2 regions of the Paenibacillus wuxiensis genome follow, and region 1 is predicted to be linked to the other one. Evidence: riboswitches for the same ligand, from Rfam matches in the RefSeq annotation. Region 1 holds a riboswitch; the other holds the start of a gene.

Region 1 (8,101 bases):
TGTGTCGGCTCGCCATGCGTCTTGCGATAGTGCTCGAGCGGCTGGCCGCCAATGCTGACATTGCTCCACGCAGGTAGCTCAGTATCTCCATGTTCGCCCATAATGTAGGCATGGACGTTGCGTGGATCAACGCCGATTTTTTCGCCGAGCAAATAACGCAGACGTGCGGTATCCAAAATTGTACCGGAGCCGATGACGCGATGAGCAGGCAGACCTGAGTATTTCCAGGTTGCATATGTAAGCACATCGACTGGATTTGTTGCGACCAGGAACAATCCATCAAAGCCGCTCTCCATGACGGAAGTAACGATCGATTTGAAGATGTTCGCATTTTTGCCGATTAGATCAAGACGTGTTTCTCCTGGTGCTTGGTTCGCACCTGCTGTAATGACAACGAGGTCAGCATCCTTGCAATCGCTATAGTCTCCAGCCCATATGCGCATATTGGATGCGAACGGAAGACCGTGATTCAAGTCCATCGCATCTCCTTCTGCTTTTTTGTGGTTAGCATCGATAATGACTAGCTCAGCGGCCAACCCTTGATTGAACAACGCGAACGCGTAACTGGAGCCAACAAAGCCCGATCCGATCAACGCGACGCGGGACACTTTTGTCATTTGGGTCATAATAAGTGTGCCTCCTCGAAAGTAATAACAATAAGTTCGTCTGTTAGACAATGGGCCTGAAGCCAGACTAACACTTAAATTTTAACCATTTTCCGAAGAAATAACCAACCCTAATTTACCACAGCGAGAAATTTGAGTTAGCTGAAGAAGCAAGCTTTCAAAAAAAGGGCTTGCATAGGGTAGGGGGGTATAGTATAGTTATTGCATGAGGTGGTGATACACAAATGTCAAACGAACGTATCGATGAACAAGTCGATGACGTGATGACCGCTGCTTTTGGTACAGAAGATGCTTGCCATGCAAGTGAAGAAGGGTGCGAGCACCACACTCCAGACGGGAAGCGGAAGAGTCATCACTCAGATGAGATGAAGAAGAAGCTGGTTCACCGCTTGAATCGCATTGAAGGTCAGGTGCGAGGCGTGAAATCCATGATTGAAAAAGATACCTACTGTGACGATGTGCTGAATCAAATCGCATCCATCCAGTCTGCACTTCATTCAGTTGGCAAATTGCTGCTCGAAGGGCATATGAAGAGTTGTGTCGTCGAGCGATTGCAAGACGGGGAGCCGGAAGTCATTGACGAGCTGCTAACAACGATTCATAAATTACTAAAATAAGAACATGGCCTGTTCCTTAAGGAATGGACGATAGAGGAGGAAGTAAGATGGTTAACGAAACATGGACAGTAGAAGGGATGACATGCGGGCACTGCAAGCAAGCAGTAGAACGAGCGGTAGAAGGTACAGGTGCAACTGCACAGGTTGATTTGGCTGCGAAGCAAGTAACCGTATCTTATGATGAGTCCAAAGTAAAGCCGGAACAAATCCGTGAGGCAATTGAGGATCAGGGCTACGACGTCGTGTAATGATAAGGCGCCGATTCTCATATTATGCTGAATACGCTGATTGATTACTGCAAAGAACACTCCTTCAGAGGAGTTTTCTTTTGGAATCAGATATAGGGTATAGGGGTATGTTTGAGAAGGATAAGGAGGACATGACAATGGCAGAAAAGCAAGCAACGTTGCCGATTGAAGGAATGACCTGTGCCGCATGTGCAACACGAATTGAAAAAGGATTGAATCGTATGGACGGCATCGCAGAAGCATCTGTCAATCTTGCTTCAGAACGAGCGGCCGTGCAATATGACGGTGATGCAGTAACCTTGCAGCAAGTCGTTGATAAGATCGAGCATCTCGGATACAAGGTTCCGGTAGAAACGTTGGATTTGCAAATTGAAGGAATGACTTGTGCCGCTTGCTCCACTCGCATTGAGAAGGGACTGAGCCGTATGCAGGGAGTGCAGACGGCAGCAGTCAATTTAGCAACGGAGACGGCGAAGGTCACCTTTATTGGATTGAAGCAAGAAGATATTTTGAATAAGATCTCTCAGCTAGGTTATACGGGGCGGCTGAAGAAGGAAGAAGGCGAGAGTGAACAGGAATCGCCAACACAGCGGAATATGCGTCGATTGCGTAATACGTTCCTCGTCTCTGCCCTATTGTCCATTCCACTACTGTGGTCCATGGTGGGTCATTTTTCTTTCACTTCATGGATTTGGGTGCCGGAATGGTTCATGCACCCTTGGGTGCAAATGGTACTGGCAGCGCCGGTTCAATTTATTATAGGGGCACGCTTCTATGTTGGGGCATTTAAGGCACTCCGCAGTGGGAGCGCCAATATGGATGTGCTTGTTGCGCTCGGTACGACCTCAGCCTATGTGTACAGTGTGTACTTGGCGTGGCAATGGCAGATTGGCGAGCTTCACCATCCTGAGATGTATTTTGAGACGAGTGCTGTTCTCATTACGCTCATTCTTCTTGGTAAATGGCTGGAGGCTTCGGCTAAAGGACGGTCTTCTCAAGCGATCCGGGCTCTGATGGGGCTGCGTGCCAAAACGGCAACCGTTGTGCGCGACGGTGAACAAGTGGAAGTGCCTGTGGAAGATGTGGCAAGTGGGGATCTCGTACTTGTTCGCCCAGGTGAGAAAGTACCAGTAGACGGCATTGTAGTTAGCGGGACATCGACCGTGGATGAATCCATGCTTACCGGTGAAAGCGTCCCTGTTGAGAAGCAAGCTGGCGATAATGTATATGGGGCTACCGTGAATGCGCAGGGGGCATTTACGATGAGAGCGACTCAGGTCGGCTCCGAGACGGCGCTCTCGCAAATTATTAAAATCGTTGAGGAGGCACAGGGCTCCAAGGCTCCGATTCAGCGGATCGCTGATAAAATATCAGGCATCTTCGTGCCGATAGTCGTTGGGATTGCGGTGCTTGTATTCTTAATTTGGTATTTCGCTGTCGAACCAGGCAACTTCGGTGTAGCCTTGTCTCGTACCATTGCCGTACTCGTAATCGCTTGCCCGTGCGCGCTCGGCTTGGCAACGCCAACGTCGATTATGGCGGGAACCGGACGTGCTGCGGAATATGGTGTACTATTCCGTGGCGGCGAGCATCTGGAAGGCGCATATCGGGTGCAGACGGTTGTGCTCGACAAGACAGGAACCGTAACAGAAGGGGCTCCTTCGCTTACAGATGTTGTACTGCATGATGGGAATGAAGACGAGAAGACAGAACTCTTGACCTTACTGGCATCTGCTGAGAAGCAGTCCGAGCATCCATTGGCACAGGCAATTGTGAAGGGATTGTCGGAGCAAGGAATCAGCACGGTCGAACCGGATTCATTCCGAGCTGAACCTGGATATGGAATAGCGGCTGAGGTGAAGGGGCATCAGATCATTGTCGGCACACGCAGATGGATGGAAAAGAACGGGGTAGCAAGTGGCGATGCGGAGGCAGCGTTGCAAGACATGGAGCAGGCAGGCAAGACGGCAATGCTCATTGCGGTTGATGGCAGCTGGAAAGGCATTGTTGCCGTTGCCGACCAGGTGAAGGCTTCTTCAAAGAAGGCCATTGAGCGGCTGCATCAAATGGGGATACGCGTCGTCATGATGACAGGAGACAACACTCGCACGGCCAGAGCAATCGCGTCACAAGTAGGGATTGATGATGTATTTGCAGAGGTGCTGCCTGAACAGAAGGCACAGCATGTGCGCGAGCTGCAGCAGAGAGGCAGTGTTGTCGCCATGGTAGGCGATGGAATTAATGATGCGCCAGCTCTGGCAGCAGCGGACATTGGGTTCGCGATCGGTACAGGTACGGATGTAGCAATGGAGACGGCAGGCGTAACCTTAATGCGTGGCGACTTGAACGGCATTGCGGACGCGATGGAGATGAGCCGCCGTACCATGCGCAACATTAAGCAGAACTTGTTCTGGGCGCTCGTATACAATACGATAGGCATCCCGATTGCAGCAATCGGATTGCTTGCACCTTGGCTTGCAGGAGCGGCTATGGCCTTCAGTTCGGTATCCGTTGTACTGAATGCGCTGCGGCTTCAACGCATCAAGCTGTAACCTGGCAGAATTTCTCGGTAGAGATCGTGATGTTCCTAAACAGAAGGTAGCATATAATCATATCGCCGAACGTATTATGCGGTAATGATGATGCGGATCATTGACGAACTGTCAACTTTGGTGTTAACAAAAGTGGCGACCACATGGTATGATCAAATCGGATGAAAGGTATGATTAAGGAGGTCTGAACATGCAATTACGCGTTACAGCGAAGGCAGTCGAGCGTTTTTTGGCTGATTGGGGATTCACAGCAGGAGACTCAGTACGCATATTCGTCCGCTATAGCGGATTCAGTGCTTCAGGACCTTATTCATTCGGCATCATGAAAGACAGTCCGCAATATCCAGCAGTGACGGAAGTTGTGAACGGCATTACGTTCTTTATGGAGCAAAATGATGTATGGTTCTTGGATAATCGTGAATTGACGCTAGATGAGAAAGGTGAAGATATTGTCTTTCTGCATGAAGGAATGGTCATCTAGCGTATCAACCCGTAATCATCAATAGGCGAGCCGAGAGGCTCGCCTATTGTGCATGGATAGACGCTTAGTGAATCGGAGTTTAATAAAGATAAGGTGATAGCTCCGGTATTTGTTTATTTTGGTTAGAGATGAGAAAAAATCCTTGTCATTCGTTCTGGTTAGATATATAATCGTTCTCAATTGGGGGAAGCGTGACTGCGACTTTCAATGCAATTGAATAGGAGGAAACAGGTGCTTCGGGTAACGTCGAAGCTTAATAGGGAAGCCGGTTGGAAATCCGGCGCGGTCCCGCCACTGTGACAGTTGAGGTATTGCGAGAGAGCCACTGGTCGTAATTGATCGGGAAGGCTGCAAAGGCCAATGAAGCTGAAGCCAGGAGACCTGCCTGTTTTGACAACACTGTTCGTACCTACGGGAGATAGGGAAGTGTTCGTAAGCATGGATATCGGTTTTCGATTCCTCTTAGCATGAGGGCAGTCTGCTAATGAGACGGAAGGATCGATCTATTCCACTATGACTTCATGGACGTTTACGAGACATTTCTGTTGTTGGACAGGAATGTCTTTTTTGCATATTGTTTTGCAATGAAATTTCTGAAGTCTGAGTGATAAAGTCACATATGGTGGGGTAGAGCGTTCAACTGCAATCTTAATTCCGTGTTAAGCGATAGAAATTGTCCAATTATATCCCGTATGGCAAAATGACTCATGGAGAGGGGCAGTATGATGACAGTTCATTCAATCAAGACAAGCACAGCAGGTTACCCTCGGATCGGATACGACCGGGAATGGAAGAAGGCATTGGAGCAATATTGGGCTGGTAATAGTTCTGTTCAGCAGCTGGAAGAAGGATTGGCGCGCATCAATGATGTTCGGCTGAAGACGATGCAGGACGCTGGCATTGACCTAATTCCAGTAAATGATTACTCCTGGTATGATCATGTGCTTGATATGACGGCCACATTCGGATTGATTCCGTCACGGTTTGCATATGATGGTGGAGAAGTGAACGCAGATTTGCTGTTCGCCTTGGCTCGCGGAACACAGGATGCGGTAGCTTGCGAGATGACGAAGTGGTTTAATACGAACTATCACTACATTGTGCCGGAATGGGAAGGCAAGGCGCCGCAACTTACGGTCAATCGCCCGCTGCAAGCCTATCGCCAAGCGAAGCAGATTCATGGCATTGAAGGTAAGCCAGTCATCATCGGGCCATATACTTATGTCCGCTTTATTAAAGGGATTAAACCGGAAGAGCGCCTGAACGTTCTTCGCCAATTCGTAGGGGTATACGGACAGTTGCTTAGCGAGTTGGAGGGTGAAGGTGTTCAGGCTGTGCAATTGGATGAACCTGCATTCGTGCTGGAAATGCCAAGCGAGCATTGGGCTGCTGTGAAGGAAGTCTATGCCGAATTGCGCAAGGCGGCACCAAGCTTATCATTATGGGTTCAGACCTACTTCGATGCGGTGTCTGACTACGAAGCGTTCGTATCGCTTCCGGTGGATACGCTCGGATTAGACTTTGTTCATGATAAAGGGAGAAATGAAGCAGCGCTTCGTCAATTCGGATTCCCTGCGCAGAAGCAGCTTGCTGTCGGCATTATTGATGGCCGCAATATTTGGCGTACGGACTTGGCGGCTGCTGCAGTATGGCTGGAGTCTGTGGAAGAGATTGTACCAAAGGAACGCTGGATTATTCAGCCATCATGCAGCCTGCTTCATGTACCACTCACGGCGGCGCGGGAAACTGAGCTGCCAGCACCAGTGCGCGAGGCATTGGCGTTCGCGGATGAGAAGCTGGAAGAGACGGCTCTGCTTGCTCGTCACTTCTCAAGCCCGAGTGAAGAGACGCGTGCAGCGTTAGCAGAGAGCAGAGCTCGTGTTCAAGCATGGCGTACGGAGCCGTCAAGACAGCGTCCACAAGTCGTTCAAGCGTTGGAAGAACTGCTTCGTGCAGAGAAGGAAAAAGGAATTGAACGTCTTCCATTCGAGGAACGCAAGGAGCTTCAGCGCAAGCGCTGGCCATCGCTGCCGCTGCTGCCGACCACAACGATTGGCAGTATGCCGCAAACTGTGGATATCCGGCGCGCACGCCTTCGCTTCCGCAAGGGAGAATGGGATGCCAAGACGTATGAAACGTATTTGGAAGAGGAAATGACACGCTGGATTCGCATTCAGGAAGAGATCGGCATTGACGTGCTGGTACATGGTGAATTCGAACGCACGGACATGGTTGAATACTTTGGCGAGAAGCTGGACGGGTTCGCATTCACGAAGTTCGGCTGGGTTCAATCCTATGGCTCGCGCTGTGTAAAACCTCCGGTTCTGTACGGAGATGTGGCGTTCACAGAGCCGATGACGGTGAAGGAAACGGCATTTGCACAGTCCTTGACGTCTCAGCCGGTTAAGGGAATGCTTACGGGCCCGGTTACGATCTTGAACTGGTCGTTCGTACGTGACGACATTCCTCGTGAGCAGGCGGCATTCCAGCTGGCGTACGCGCTTCGTCAAGAGATTGCAGCACTGGAGACTGCAGGGATTGGCATGATCCAGGTCGATGAGCCTGCGGTGAAGGAAGGTATGCCGCTTAAGGCGGAGGATGCTGTCTATTATACGGATTGGGCAGTGCTTGCTTTCCGGCTTGCAACATGCGGAGCAGCGCCTGAGACGCAAGTACACACGCACATGTGCTATTGCGACTTCTCCGACATGGTCGATACGATCCGCAAGATGGATGCGGACGTGATCTCGCTCGAAACGGCACGCAGCGGCGGCGATATGATTGCTACACTGGAGGAGCAGAGCTACGAGCTTGGCATTGGTCTGGGTGTATATGATATTCACAGTCCACGTGTGCCTGCTGTAGAAGAGATTGATCGGATCATCGAGCAGGCGCTTCGTGTGCTGCCGGCTGAGACGTTCTGGATTAACCCAGACTGTGGTCTGAAGACGCGCCGCGAGCCGGAGACGGTAGCTGCACTGCGCAACATGGTAGAAGCAACGAAGCTTGCTCGCGCACGCCATGAAGCGGCAGTATCGACTGAAGCATAAGAACTGATCCTCGCTAGTTTTCATCGCGCGCATATAGACCTTCAATATTTCTTCATTATCATAGGGAAAGGCCATCTCTCGCAGTCATCGTGACTGCCATGCAGAGATGGTCTTTTTTTATAACGTGAAACCTTCAAATTTAAAATACGTAATATATGGTAAATCGACATTTTTCTTTTCCTGCGCGTGAGTGAATGAGATGAACATTGGTTATTCATATGTTAAAGGAATACCGGAACAACCAAACATGTCGATTAATGAAAATTATGTTATAATAGAGATGTAAGCGGATACATGAATCCTGCTTCCATCTTCCTTATCACACGGAGGCAGAAAGGTGGGATCTGATATGCGTTGGTTCACACAATGGTTCAAACGGGATAAGAAAAACTCTAAGGCAGCTCTTGAAGCGGTGCATGTAACGTTAGAAGATGTCCGCAGAGCGGTGATTCAATATGAGAAAGATATGCCAAAAGAGATTAAACGAACGACCCTGCTCCTAGGGGATCAAAGCATTGATTTGAAAC
Region 2 (8,101 bases), on a different contig from region 1:
AGGGGGACTTCAGAATGTCAATTGCTTCAATTATTCGGGAACGTAGAAGTATACATGAATTCAACGACAAGCCTGTTGATCGCAGCCTGGTGCTGCAGCTGTTGAATGACGCAGTATGGGCACCGAACCACGGACTGCGTGAGCCTTGGCGCTTCATATATGCGGAAGGAGAAGGAAAGGCGCGTATTATGAACGGACTTCTTACCATTCTAGATAAGACTAAGCTAAGAGATGCAACGCCAGAGCAACGCCAGAAGTTCGAGGAGCATTTGATGCATGTCCCTGCTTATTTGCATGTGGTTATGCCTGAAGACCCTCGTCCGAATATTTGGCAAGAGGATTTGGAAGCGGTGAGCGCTCTGATTCAGAACTTCCAGCTGCTTGGATGGGAACATGGTCTTGGCATGCTGTGGCATACAGGCGACTATATCTACAACAAGCAATATCGTGAGATGGTTGGCGTACAACCAGGCGAGAAGCTTGTCGGGGTAATCCGCATCGGCTACTTTGACGATGCGCCGAAGGCTCGCCCGCGTACGAGTGCGGAGCAACTCTTCACTGTAATCGATCAATAAAGGAGGATGGCCAGTGCAACTGGCTCTGTCCTAACAATAAGGAGTGCCTCGCAGCGTATGCTGATCGGGCACTCCTTATCTTTTGTATCACGGATAGTAATATTCACGAAGTAAACGGTTACATGATCAAGGATGATCTAATGGATCCGCCTTGATAAAACGATGGTACAGCATTAATTCCAAGGAGTGCTTGATCACCCACGCAGCCAGCAGCACACAGACAAGCAAATGAGCGCATACGAGCGGAGACAGCAATAGGGTGCGTGTATCCGATACATATATTAAATAGGCCGCACAGCAAGCTACAGCAAGGACGAGAAAGAGTAGGCTGAACTGATTGGCCTGCATGGATACCGAACGAGCAAGCTCCTTGTCCTCGGCCTCATCCTTGGACATAAAATTGATAAAGTGCATAACGACTTGAACGACGACGGCAATTCCGAACACGTTCCGGGCAAGGGCCATCATTTCCGTGCTGTATAATCCAATGTCTCCCTTGAGTCGAAATAGAATTGCAGCGTAATAGATGGTGACAATGATGGCGGCGCCGAGAGTAGCCCATGATGTCTTGTGATGCACCGACATAATCATCCCTCCTCATCCATGACATATCACACCTGTTAAGATGTGTGGTGCAACAAGATTATACAGCAATTAACAGAAGTGTTACAGTGTGCGATTGACCAATGTTTTTTGGCATTTCGTAATAAAACCTTTGCAATTCCACTATAATTGCTTGCGAATCGCACCGCAACGCCCGTAGTGAACGGAGGAACTGCACATATTTACAGGAAAATTCGTTTGACGAACATTGCTCTGTTACGCATAATGGACGAGTAGAAACGATTCCATATTGGAGAGCTCCGTTCGTGGAGCTAGCAGTACATAGATATTTTCAACCTTTGGACAAATCCAATTGACATCATTGGGAGGCAGACAGCAATGGGCACAATTGAACGATTCGGGCATGGTGGGGATGTGTGGACGGCTGCGGACGCGTTCGGCGTCGATCGTAAGGCACTGCTGGACTTCAGTGCGAATATTAATCCGCTTGGTCCGCCTTCGGCTGTTATAGATTGTCTGAGGCGCGAGATGATGCCGTCAATCGTTCATTATCCGGATCCTGGACATCGGCAGATGAAGAAGCTCTTAGCTGCGAAGTTAGGGGTCGACGAGGCACTGATTAGCATTGGCAACGGGGCTGCAGAATGCATGGCGCTGTTGTTGCTGGCGATTCGGCCTAAACGGGTTGGCGTTATTGCCCCTTGTTTCTCTGAATATGAGACGCTGTCGCGCAAGTTCGGAGCAGAAGTGATGCATAGGGTTGGCAGTGAGGATAACGACTTCCGTGCTACCGAGTCTCAGCTGACAGAGCTTATTGAGCAGGCGGATGTCGTATTTATCGGCCACCCGAACAACCCGAATGGTGCATTATATGATCATATGCTGCTAGGAAGACTTGCAGCCTTAGCAGAAGCTGCTTCTACGATTCTCGTAATCGATGAAGCTTTTATTGACTTTGCGAATGAAGAGGAGCATTCCTTGATTCCATTTGTTCATCGATGCCCGAATCTTATTGTACTTCGTTCACTTACGAAGTTCTATGCGATTCCTGGATTACGTCTCGGGTACGCAATTGCTCAGCCGCAGCATATTGCGGCGATGTCGGCTATGCAGGTGGCATGGAGTGTCAATGGCTTGGCACTAGCGGCAGGAGAAGCCCTTCTGACGGACGAGCAGGCGGATCAATACGCGGCTTCAACACGAGCTCTCATCGATGAAGAACGGGCTGCTCTGCGTCAGCAGCTGCATATGTTAGGCATTCGAACATGGCCAAGCGTAGCGAATTTCCTATTATGCAGAGCTCCAGAAGGGTGGACGGCGAAGTCGCTTCAGGCCGAATTATGCCGATCTGGCATTCTCATTCGCAATTGCGATATGTATGTTGGACTGACGGAAAGAGACTTCCGATTGGCAGTCAAGGATCGCGCTGCGAATGCAATTGTAGCGTCAGCCCTTGCAGCTGTGTTACAGTAGACAAACACAGAATGAAGGAGAAGTGGGATGCAGCCATATCGAGAGGGCAACTGTACCTTTACATCTGGACATATTGCAGGAGTAGATATTCGCTGGGAGAATGCTCTTATCGCTGTTGAGCTGCCACAGGCAGCGCCGATATGGAGCAGTGCTGTATATCATGGGGGGCAATGGACGGGCAATCGCATCTTGAATCAGATGGTTCATTATCAGTTCAATTGTGCAGATCCGATAGAGTATCTTCGTCTGACGTGTGTAGAGAAGGGGTACGCTCCGGAGCAGACAGTTGGGCTTATGACCGCTGCTAAGGTGAGCCATGCATCTGTTGCTGAGCAGGATGCGGATGAATGTTCGCTTCTGTGCGTAACGACTGCCGGAACGTCTAATGCGGCTCGTGCTGGGATGCCGCGGCGCGTATTCTCAGCTTATGAACCATTGAAGCCAGGGACGATTAATTCCATTCTTATTATGGATGGCAAATTGTCTGATGCCGCGGTATGGAATGTGTTCATGACGGCAACGGAGGCCAAATGTGCGGCTCTGTCTGATCTGGGCATCTTAGATTCAGAGACGGGGCGCATTGCCACGGGGACGACGACAGATGCAATTGTATTTGCCGTGATAGATACTGGTCGATATGAACCTGTGCATTGCTATGCAGGGACAGCGACCACATTGGGTCATGCGGTCGGACAACTCGTGTACACTACCGTATATGAGTCCGTCAAGACTCAGCATGAAGCATGACCGCTAACAGAGAAGAACAACCTACTAGGGTGGTAGACATATGACAGCAGCGCTCATCATAATAGCAGCATACATATGGGATCGGATTGTAGGCGATCCTCGGGCTATCCCGCATCCAGTCGTTGGGATTGGCAAAGGAATAAGCAGAGTAGAACGTGTTATACGCAGGATAAGTCCTTCCGAGCAGGCGCTCAAGCCGCTAGGCATCCTGCTGCCGATTATCGTGGTAGGAGGGGCGTATGCGTCGACTTGGCTTATATTAACAGGACTATATCATGTTCATGAATATGTAGGATGGATTGCCGAGGCATTGCTCATTGGAACGACAATTGCGGCAAAAGGACTGAAGGATGCAGGGATGGCTGTGTATCGGAGGCTGAAGGAGCAGGACTTAGAGGGTGCAAGGCGAGAAGTCGGCATGATTGTCGGCCGCGATACAGAGCAATTGGATGAACCGGAAGTCGTGCGCGCTACCGTCGAGACGGTAGCGGAGAACATAGTTGATGCGGTCATTTCGCCGCTATTCTTCGCACTTATCGGAGGCGCTCCGCTGGCTATGGCATATCGTGCGGTGAATACGCTCGATTCTATGGTCGGCTATAAAAATGAGAAATATCAGAATTTGGGCTGGGCATCTGCCCGCCTCGATGATATCGCCAACTGGATACCAGCACGGATCACTGCTGTGCTCATCACGCTGAGCGCTTGGATTCATCGGTATGATGCACGCAGGGCTTGGTCAATGGCGCTTCGAGATGCAAGCAAGCATCCAAGCCCGAATAGCGGGTGGGCTGAGGCAGCAGCAGCAGGTGCGCTTGGCATCAGGCTTGGTGGTTATAATGTGTATAAAGGAATACGTTCGTTCCGCGCTTATATGGGGGATATGAAGCAGCCTCTGCAAGCAGAGCATGTGCCTGCGGTATGCAGGCTGCTCGTAAGCAGCTCGACAGTCTTTGTTATTCTGGCAGGCCTGCTCCTATATGTGCGCGGAGGATGGCTTCTGTAGACGAATGGCGGATGAAGGAGTACAAATGGGATGACACGGACAACTAAATGGAATGCTCCCGTTATTCATCGGAACCGGCGTCGTTCAGGAGCATTGAAAAACAACAGGAAACGATTGGTAATGACAAGACATATGTTACGAAAAAAGAGTCAAGCAAGCGGCAAAATTGTGCGCTTCGCACTTGTTCGTCATGGCTTGACGCAAGAGAATACGGAGCGGCGATATATTAGCTATTCGGATGTACCGCTATTGCCTGATTCAACAGAAGAGCTCCGAGCTCTTCGCCGAACATTGGCGCATCCATCACCGCTGCTATACACGAGCGATATGCGCCGCTGTCGCGACACGCTCGCCTATTTGCGTCCGCGTGACAGCATCCAAGCTGTGGAGGACACAAGGCTGCGAGAATATGACTTTGGTATGTGGGAAGGGTTAACCTACAATGACTTGAAGGAAGATCCACAGTATCGAAGATGGCTTGACGATTCATCAGCCATCCAGCCGCCGCGCGGGGAACCGTGGCAGACCTTCTGTACGCGAACGGCGCATGTATGGTGGGAAGTGCTGCGCAATGCGCGAGATTCCTTCATCAGCAGCGGTAATCACATGGAACGGCAAGAGGGTGCTATCCGTCGTCGACCGTACCATTCTTCGCCGCTACCACGTGGACGTGTGCTGCGCAGCAAGACAAGCCGGATGCAGAGACAGTCATATGGAAGCGGGCTTAGTCCGCGGCCAGATGTTGTCATCGTCACACACGGTGGTGTCGTTCGTCGCTTATACACGCTGGCTTTCCCAAGGAAGTCATTCTGGGAAGCCGCTGCGCCAATCGGTGGCGGTGTTATGATTACGGCGAAGCGATGTGCCCGCAAATGGAAATTCTTGCGAGCAGAACGGCTTCCCAGCAGATGATGACGTTTGTGTGTCAAAGCAGGTTCATTGGATACGCGCAATGATGTAATCTATTGCAACGCAGCGGCTTTTCCCCTATAATCAATTATCGAGTTTAGCACTTGGATGACGAAATGTATTCCATATTGAATAATCGTGATACTTCAGGTCCTTGGGTATGTATGCGGTACGGATCCATACGCGTTGTTCGGTAAGAGACACCGTTGTATTGTATGGCCGATGCATATTCGAGGTTAATAGGGAAGCCGGTGTGAACCCGGCGCGGTCCCGCCACTGTGAATGGAGTGTTGCGCTCATGATGCCACTGTCGGATTCATTAGTGTGTGCTGTATGTACCGCTATGGATGGGAAGGCGAGCTGCAACGTATTCTCCTAAGTCAGGAAACCTGCCTGAAGATGGACGAGCTGTATCCTTCGCGGAGAGGATCACGTCATTGGCGTAATGCATCAGGCAACATGGCAGCGCAGCTGCTTGCTTCCTGCTTCTAGGTGTCTGTTGAATATTGCGATAGATGACTTTGTGTTCCCCCGGATCGAAGGATCGGGGGTTTTTGCTGTTTTGGAAATGATTTCACATCCCATCAAGCACTTCGTTTGTACAAGGTAAACTGCAGTTCAATGCAATTGCACAGCACGAATGTATATCACAAATTCAGTCACAGTAGGATTTACAGCTCAGGTATATGCAAGTGCTCATTGACAACTGATACCGAATGGGGATGTACATACATTCTTACGGCAAATGCAGCTTGCAGTGCATTATCGTTCGCATGGCGAAGGATGGAACCGCTTTACACCTGCACGGGTAGTACATGGTTAGAGACTAGGAAGAATGACGCGAGGGAGAGATTCTGACATGAACAAATGGCTGAACAAATCGGTAGCGGCGCTATTGGCGCTTATGCTTACAGTAGGACTGGCGGCTTGCGGCAATAAAGATGCGGCTAAGCCTGCTGAGAATAATACTGCACAGCAAGAGTCCAATGGCAATGGGGCTACAGAACAACCGAAGCAGGATGATCTAAAAACGACGTATCCACTGACTGTTAAGGATGCGACGGGTGAGGAGTTCACATTCGATAAAGCGCCAGAACGTATTATATCCGTGTCCCCAGCTGAGACAGAGTCCTTGTTCGCGCTTGGATTGGATGCACAAATCGTTGGGGTGTCTGATTTTGACGACTATCCAGAGGCAGCGAAGTCCAAAGAGAAAATGGGCGGCATTACGAAGCCGAATGAAGAGGCAATCATTAAAGCTAAGCCGGACATCGTATTCACAGGTATCTCCATGAAGGAGCCCGTCGTGAAGAAGTTCCGTGAACTGGGCATTAAAATATTCAAGGTTGAGCCAAAAACGTACGATGATGTGATTAAGAACATTGAATTGTATGGTCAAATTACGGATCAGCAAGCTAAGGCGAAGACGATTGTTGACAACATGAAACAAGTGCGTGAAGATGTGAAGTCGGCCGTTCAAAGTGCGGAGAAGAAAAAGGTGTATATTGAATTCTCCCCAGGCTGGACAGTAGGCAGCGGCGAGTTCATGAACGAACTGATTGAAGTGGCAGGCGGCACGAACGTTGCGGCTGATTCAGCTGGCTGGATTCAAATTAACGAAGAGAATATTATTAAATCCAATCCAGATGTAATCATGTTCACGCAAGGTGTAGTGGACAAAGAGACGAACAAATCCTTGGAAGAAATTATTCGTGGACGCAGCGGTTGGAACAACATTAATGCAATTAAGAACAATCAAGTAATCGGTGTGGATCAGAACCTGATCAGCCGTCCGGGACCTCGTGTAGCTGAAGGATTGAAGGCAGTCGCGAAGGCGATTCATCCGGACTTGGTAAAATAATCGTCGTGGAGAAATCGATGAATAAAATGGGTTGGTATGGAGGAGCGGGTATTGCGCTTCTCCTTTTGTCCGTTGTAGGATGCCTCGCTGTAGGCTCTGTACAAATGCCGATGGGGGAAATTGCTCAAATTCTGCTTCATCATATTCCAGGGCTGGATCAGTTCATACCGGTGACATGGGATGACGCTTCCGCGCAAATTATGATGAAGGTACGCTTCCCACGAGTTCTATTGGCAATGCTCGTAGGGGCGGCGCTTGGGGTCGCAGGTACTGCATTTCAAGGAGTGCTGCGCAACCCGTTGGCAGATCCGTATACATTAGGGGTATCTTCAGGGGCTTCTGTTGGAGCCGCATTCCTTATTTACTTCGGTTTGCAGTATTCGCTGTTTGGCGAATGGACGATTCCTGTCGTTGCATTCGCTACAGGGGTAGCGACCCTAATGTTCGTCATTAAGTTGGCCAGTGAGCAGGGGAAGATTCCAATCGAGACACTGATCTTATCTGGAGTCGTGATGCAAGCCTTTCTCGGCTCCATCGTCTCCTTTCTTGTAGCCATGACAAATCAGACGATCAATGAAATTTTGTTTTGGGTGATGGGCAGTTTGGCGATGCGAGGCTGGTCTTATACAGTGGTGCTCGCTCCTTATTTGTCAATTGGCATTGTTATTCTTATTGCATATGCAAGACCGCTTAATTTGCTTGCATTAGGTGAGCGGCAGGCCTCACATCTCGGACTTCATGTAGAGCGGACGAAATGGGTAGTGCTGCTGACGGCAACGATGATTACGGCAGCTGCCGTATCTGTCTCCGGCGTCATCGGCTTTGTCGGATTAGTCGTTCCGCATCTGCTGCGCTTAATTGTAGGCCCCGATTATCGATATTTGATACCGCTCTCAGCAATTGGGGGAGCGATATATGTGATGTGGGCAGATACGATTGCCCGTACGGCATTCGCACCGACAGAAA

The links. A riboswitch is a leader RNA that binds a small molecule or an ion and turns the genes downstream of it on or off. The one in region 1 is predicted to bind cobalamin.
Region 2: linked by a shared signal. The riboswitch ahead of ABN764_RS11460 (ABC transporter substrate-binding protein) and the one ahead of metE (5-methyltetrahydropteroyltriglutamate--homocysteine S-methyltransferase) in region 1 are both predicted to bind cobalamin.

Annotation. Positions count from the first base shown of each region.
Region 1 is NZ_JBEFZI010000015.1:13,982-22,082, forward strand. It holds gene ABN764_RS26290 (L-lactate dehydrogenase) at 1-626, opposite strand, end outside; gene ABN764_RS26295 (metal-sensitive transcriptional regulator) at 851-1,243, shown strand; gene ABN764_RS26300 (cation transporter) at 1,291-1,491, shown strand; gene ABN764_RS26305 (heavy metal translocating P-type ATPase) at 1,629-4,043, shown strand; gene ABN764_RS26310 (HesB/YadR/YfhF family protein) at 4,234-4,524, shown strand; cobalamin riboswitch at 4,737-4,927, shown strand; gene metE (5-methyltetrahydropteroyltriglutamate--homocysteine S-methyltransferase) at 5,250-7,574, shown strand; gene ABN764_RS26320 (DUF3939 domain-containing protein) at 7,912-8,101, shown strand, end outside.
Region 2 is NZ_JBEFZI010000004.1:537,177-545,277, forward strand. It holds gene ABN764_RS11430 (nitroreductase family protein) at 15-575, shown strand; gene ABN764_RS11435 (phosphatase) at 702-1,160, opposite strand; gene cobD (threonine-phosphate decarboxylase CobD) at 1,518-2,612, shown strand; gene ABN764_RS11445 (adenosylcobinamide amidohydrolase) at 2,640-3,359, shown strand; gene cbiB (adenosylcobinamide-phosphate synthase CbiB) at 3,400-4,365, shown strand; gene ABN764_RS11455 (histidine phosphatase family protein) at 4,396-5,277, shown strand; cobalamin riboswitch at 5,474-5,685, shown strand; gene ABN764_RS11460 (ABC transporter substrate-binding protein) at 6,134-7,135, shown strand; gene ABN764_RS11465 (FecCD family ABC transporter permease) at 7,153-8,101, shown strand, end outside.